One region of the Nonomuraea sp. NPDC050556 genome, then DNA from elsewhere that is predicted to be linked to it. Evidence: riboswitches for the same ligand, from Rfam matches in the RefSeq annotation. Region 1 holds a riboswitch; the other holds the start of a gene.
What was found. A riboswitch is a leader RNA that binds a small molecule or an ion and turns the genes downstream of it on or off. The one in region 1 is predicted to bind cobalamin.
Positions count from the first base shown of each region.

Region 2: linked by a shared signal. The riboswitch ahead of ACIBG8_RS35050 (ribonucleoside-diphosphate reductase subunit alpha) and the one ahead of cobN (cobaltochelatase subunit CobN) in region 1 are both predicted to bind cobalamin.

Region 1 covers NZ_JBITGU010000002.1:1,783,720-1,786,863, forward strand. Annotated here, with positions in the region: gene cobN (cobaltochelatase subunit CobN) at 1-1,887, opposite strand, end outside; cobalamin riboswitch at 1,921-2,108, opposite strand; gene ACIBG8_RS26465 (precorrin-3B synthase) at 2,175-3,144, shown strand, end outside.
Region 2 covers NZ_JBITGU010000003.1:1,299,945-1,303,088, reverse strand. Annotated here, with positions in the region: gene ACIBG8_RS35050 (ribonucleoside-diphosphate reductase subunit alpha) at 1-2,137, opposite strand, end outside; cobalamin riboswitch at 2,210-2,425, opposite strand; gene ACIBG8_RS35045 (tripartite tricarboxylate transporter substrate-binding protein) at 2,428-3,144, opposite strand, start outside.

The DNA of each region.
Region 1 (3,144 bases):
GTCGTCGAACTCGGTGTCGTGCGGCCGGTCGGCCAGCCCCAGGTCGTGGTCGAGCTTGGCGGCCTGGATGAGCGTCCAGATCTGCGCCCTGATCGCGGGCAGCTTCGCCGGGTCCATCGCGGCGATCGTGGCGTGCTCGTCCAGCAGCTGCTCAAGCCGGGAAATATCGCCATAGGACTCGGCGCGGGCCATCGGCGGCACCAGGTGGTCCACCAGCACCGCGTGCGCCCGCCGCTTGGCCTGCGTCCCCTCGCCCGGGTCGTTGACCAGGAACGGATAGATCAGCGGCAGGTCGCCGATCGCCGCGTCCGTGCCGCACGACGCGGACATGCCCGCCGACTTGCCCGGCAGCCACTCCAGGTTGCCGTGCTTGCCGACGTGCACCATCGCGTGCGCGCCGAAGTCCGCCGACAGCCAGCGGTAGGCGGCCAGGTAGTGGTGGCTCGGCGGCAGGTCGGGGTCGTGGTAGATCGCGATCGGGTTCTCGCCGAAGCCGCGCGGCGGCTGCACCATCAGCACCACGTTCCCGGCGCGCAGCGCGGCCAGCACGATGTCGCCCTCGTGGGTGAACAGCTCGCCGGGCGGCGGTCCCCAGTGCCGCTCCATGCTCTCCCTGAGGTCTGCCGGGAGGGTGCGGTACCAGGCGGTGTAGGCCGCACCGGAGATCCGTACCGGATTGCCGGCCAGTTGCTCGTCGGTGAGCCAGTTCTCGTCCTGGCCGCCGGCGGCGATCAGCGCGTGGATGAGCGCGTCGCCCTCGTCGGGGAAGCCCTCGCCCAGGTCGTAGCCCGCCTCGGCGAGCCTCGCCAGGAGCTTGACCGTGCTGGCCGGGGTGTCGAGGCCGACGGCGTTGCCGATCCGCGCGTGCTTGGTCGGGTACGCCGAGAGCATGACGACGAGCCGCTTGGACGCGTTCGGGATGTGCCTGAGCAGGCCGTGCCGTACGGCGATGCCCGCGACCCTGGCGGCGCGCTCCTCGTCCGCGACGTAGACCGTGAGCCCGTCGGGGTCGATCTCCTTGAACGAGAACGGGACCGTGATGATCCGCCCGTCGAACTCCGGGATCGCCACCTGCGACGCCGCGTCCAGCGGCGACAGGCCGTCGTCGTTCTCCTCCCACGCCTGCCTGCTCGTGGTCAGGCAGAGGCCCTGGAGGATCGGCACGTCGAGGTCGGCCAGCGCGCCCACGTCCCACGCCTCGTCGTCGCCGCCCGCCCCCGCCGTCGCGGGCCTGGACCCACCGGCGGCCAGCACGGTCACCACCAGGGCGTCGGCGGCGCGCAGGGTTTCGAGCAGCGCGGGCTCCGCCGTACGCAGCGAGGAACAGAAGACCGGCAGCGCACGGCCCCCGGCGTTCTCGATCGCGGTGCAGAGGGTCTCGACGAAGCCCGTGTTGCCCGCCATGTGGTGCGCCCGGTAGTAGAGCACCCCGATGACCGGCCCCTCGCCGGTGCTCTCCCTGCCCAGGAGCCCCCAGGAGGGCGCCGGGGTGGGCGGTGCGAAGCCGTACCCGGTGAGCAGGACCGTGTCGGAGAGGAACTTGTGCAGTTCGCCCAGGTTGTCCGGCCCGCCCTGGGCCAGGTAGGCGTGCGCCTGTGCGCACACCCCGCCGCTGACCGTGGACAGCTCCATCAGCTCGGCGTCCGGCGCCTGCTCGCCGCCGAGCACCACCACGGGACGCGGCCCGGCCAGCAGGTGGTCGAGCCCCTCCTCCCAGGCCCTGCGCCCGCCGAGCAGGCGGACGATCACCAGGTCGGCGCCGTCGACGAGGGCGGGAAGGTCGTCGACCCCCAGCCTGGCCGGGTTGCCGAGCCGGTAGCCGGCGCCGCTCGCGCGGGCGCTCAGCAGGTCGGTGTCAGAGGTCGAGAGCAGCACAACGCCAGGCACGACAACGTCCTCCCTCGGGGTCCTCGCCCCGGGTCGCAGGTCACGACGGCAGGAGTCTCCTGGCTCCCGGATCGACGCTCACCCCGGCCTTCCCGTCCATTGCTGGACAGTGGCCTTCGGTGGAGTTCGCTCCCCGGTCACAGTGGCGGGACCGCGCCGGTTTCACACCGGCTTCCTCCCATTGCCATCGCCTAGGGGGAGCCTACAGTGGCGTTACCATCCTGAACGTGTCCATAGCTGACTTTTCCGGACGAACGCGCCCTGACGCATGTCCGGGAGCGTTACAGGTGCACCAGGCGGCGGACGGGCCGCTGGCCCGGGTCCGCGTGCCCGGCGGGCTGATCTCCACGGCGCAGCTCACGTTGCTGGCTACCGGGGTGCTCGAGCTGACCTCACGGGCCAACGTGCAGGTCAGGGGGGTACGGTCACCCGCTTCCTTTGCCTCGGCGCTCGCCGGGGCTGGGTTGCTGCCGTCGGCCTCGCACGAGCGGGTGCGCAACATCGTCGCGTCCCCTTTGGGCGGGCGCGGGGTCTCGGGTCGTTGGGACACGCAGCCGCTGGTGGAGGCGCTTGACCAGGCGTTGTGTGCGCGGGATCGGCTTGCCTCGCTGCCTGGGCGGTTCCTTTTCGCGGTGGACGACGGGACGGGCGACATGCTCGGCCTCGGCGCCGACGTCACCCTGACCCCGGACGGCCTGGTGGTGGCCGACTCCCTGCTTGTTAAGGGCGCGACAGACCCGCTCTCGGCCGCAGAAGCCTTCCTCGACGAACGCGACTCCGAGTGGCGCATCACCGAACTCCCGAACGGCCCCGCCCGCATCGCCGCCCGTCTTGGGATCCCTGGAACTCTTGTGACCTCGCAACCTCCCCGCCAGCAGCGTGCGGGGTTGCTGGAGCAGCGGGACGGGCGGGTCGCGCTGGAGGTCGTGCCCCCGCTCGGCCGCCTCTCCCCCGCCCACGTGCGCGCCCTCGCCGACACCACCGACCACGTCCGGCTCACCCCCTGGCGCACCGTCGTGCTCGTCGACCTCCCACCCGAGGAAGCCGCGCACGTGGCAGCACACCTGGAGGCAGCAGGCCTGGTGACCGACCCGAGCTCCCCCTGGGTGGGCGTCACCGCCTGCACCGGCAGCCCCGGATGCGCCAAATCCCTCGCGGACGTGCAGCAGGACGCCGCCCGCTGGACCCCCACCAGACCCACCACCACCCCCGTGCACTGGTCCGGCTGCGAGCGTCGCTGCGGCCTCCCGAAGGGCC
Region 2 (3,144 bases), on a different contig from region 1:
AGATCTCGGGGTTCTCAAGGGAGCAGGCGACGGCCTCTTCGACCGGGAGGGCCTGCACGGTGGTCTGGGCGATCCGCGTCGCTGGGCGGGAGCGCAGGTAGTAGGTCGTCTTCAGGCCCTGCTTCCACGCGTAGGCGTACATCGACGACAGCTTGCCGATCGTCGGCGTGGCCATGAAGAGGTTCAGCGACTGCGACTGGTCGATGTACGGCTGGCGCGCTGCCGCCAGGTCGATGAGCGCCTTCTGCGGCAGCTCCCACGCGGTCCGGTACAGCACCTTGAGGTCGGCGGGGACGCCGGGGATGTCCTGCACCGAGCCGTCGGCCCGCTTGATGGCGTCGCGCATCTCCTGCGTCCACAGCCCGCGCGCCTGTAGATCGGCCACCAGATACCGGTTGACCTGCAAGAACTCGCCCGACAGCGTCTCGCGCTTGAAGACGTTCGACACCTGCGGCTCGATGCACTCGTAGCACCCGGCGATGGAGGCGATCGTCGCGGTGGGCGCGATGGCGATCATCAGCGAGTTGCGCAGCCCGGTCCTGGCGATCTTCTCCCTGAGCTCGGCGGGCACGGCGACGTCGTAGTGGTCGGGGTGCAGGACGCCGTCCGACGCCCTGGTCTCGCCGTACGACGGGTGACGGCCACGCTCGACGGCCAGGTCGGCCGAGGTGTCGTAGGCGGCCAGCGCGATCTCCTCGGCGATCCGCGTGGACAGCTCCAGCGCCTGCGGCGAGTCGAACGGCAGCCGCAGCGCGAAGAACACGTCGGCCAGGCCCATGACGCCGAGGCCGATCGGCCGCCAGCGCAGGTTCGCCGCCTGCGCCTCGGGGGTCGGGTAGAAACCGAGGTCGATGGTCCTGTCCAGGAAGCGGACGGCGGTGCGCACGGTGGCGCGCAGCCGCTCGAAGTCCACGGCCCCGCCGCGCACGTGGGTGGCCAGGTTGATGGAGCCGAGGTTGCAGACCGCGGTCTCGCCGTCGCTGGTCACCTCGAGGATCTCGGTGCACAGGTTCGACAGGTGGATGACGTTCTCGGGCCGCGCGGTCTGGTTGGAGGTGCGGTTGGCGGCGTCCTTGAAGGTCATCCAGCCGTTGCCGGTCTGGGCGAGCGTGCGCATCATCCGCCCGTAGAGCACCCGCGCGGGGAGCTGGCGGACGTAGAGGCCCGCGTCCTCATAAGCCTTGTAGGCCTCGTCGAAGGCGGAGCCGTACAGGTCGGTGAGGGAAGGGACCTCCTTGGGGTCGAACAGCGACCACACGCCGTCGGCCTCGACCCTGCGCATGAACTCGTCGGGCACCCAGTTGGCCAGGTTCAGGTTGTGCGTGCGCCGGGCCTCCTCGCCGGTGTTGTCGCGCAGCTCCAGGAACTCCTCGATGTCGGCGTGCCACGTCTCCAGGTAGACGCAGGCCGCGCCCTTGCGCCGACCGCCCTGGTTGACGGCGGCGACGGAGGAGTCGAGGGTGCGCAGCCACGGCACGATGCCGTTGGAGTGCCCGTTGGTGCCGCGGATGAGCGAGCCGCGCGAGCGGACCCGCGTCCAGGCGATCCCGATGCCTCCGGCGTACTTGGACAGCCGCGCCACCTGGGCGTAGCGCTGGTAGATGCCGTCGAGGTCGTCGCGCGGCGAGTCGAGCAGGAAGCACGACGAGAGCTGCGGGCGGCGGGCGCCGGAGTTGAACAGCGTCGGCGACGACGGCAGGTACGACAGGGTCGACATGAGCGCGTAGAGCTCGGCGGCCTCCCCGACCGTCGAGGACAACCCGCAGGCGACCCGCAGCATGAAGTGCTGGGGGCGTTCGAGGACGGCGCGGCTGACCGGGTGGCGCAGCAGGTAGCGGTCGTAGACGGTGCGCAGCCCGAAGTACTCGAACCGGTCGTCCCCGGACGGGTCGATCAGCGCGTCCAGCTCATCCCGATTTTTCTGGACAAAGTCGGCCAGCGAGTCCTGGATGAGTCCCGCGGCGTGCGTGGCGGCGATGGAGGACGAGAACGAGGTCACGCCGTGCGTGGCCGCCTCGTCGGCGATCTCCTCGGCGAGCAGCCCCGCTGCCACCCGCGAGTTGGCCGGGTCGGCGATCACCCGGGCGGCTGCCTCCTCGATGGCCAGCCTGCGGTCGAACTCAACGATCTGCGTCACGCGCTCTCTCCTCGCGAGCGACCCCGGGGAAAGGCATGCGGCGGCACGCCCCAGACCCTCCCTCGAGGTCCATGGACAAAGACATCCGCTGGCAGGTCTTCGGACTCGCGGGCACGCCTCATGACGAGGCGCCTACTGGCCGTCGCTTCCCAGAAAGGTGCTTCCAGTGCTTCGTGACGGCGGTCGTTCCCACTCACCGCTGCGGGGCAGTCTCCGACTCTCACGGAGTTCCCTTTTGCTCCGGCTCCCCGGTTGAGGGGAAGCCGAACCAGCGAGACGAGATCCTACATCTAGTGGCCGCCGCCGCAACTATCCCCACAACTTGTGCCCGGCGTGTCGAGGAGCCCAAGATCGAACAGGACCTCGTGGGTCCGTTCCACCTCGGAGCCGAGCCACTGCGCGAAGGCGTCCCCGCTCAGCGGCAACGGCCTCCATCCTCCGGTACGGCAGGCGTCCTGCCACCGCTCGGACTCCGCGACGCGGTCGCACATGGCGATCGCGGCGGCCCGCGCGTCCTCCCGCATGCCGCCGGGCCCGAGCACCGCGCACCAGTCGGCGAAGTCGACCCGCACCCCGCTCTCCAGCAAGGTCGGCACGTCGAGTCCCTCGACCCGCTCGGCCGACGAGACCGCGAGCGCCCTGACCTTCCCCCTGTCGATGCGGGAACGCCACTCGCACAGCGGCCCCGCAGCCACGGCCGCCCGCCCGGCGAGCAGCGCCGCAGCCGCCTCGGCCGTGCTCGGGTACCCGGCATAGTCGACGAGCCTGGTGTCCGCGCCGAGCCCCTTGGCGATCAGGCCGAACAGCAGGTGGTCCGCCTCGCCCTCCGGCCGCCCGGCCAGCATGGTGCGGGACGGCTCCGCGGTGAGGTGTGCGGCGAAGGCGTCGAAGTCGGCGTGGCGCGAGTTGACCGGCACGACGACGACCTCGGGCTCGCCGACGAGCCTGGCCAGCGGGGTGGTGGTGTCGAGCACGGAGGCGCCCTCGTTGCGCTGCACGGTGGCCAG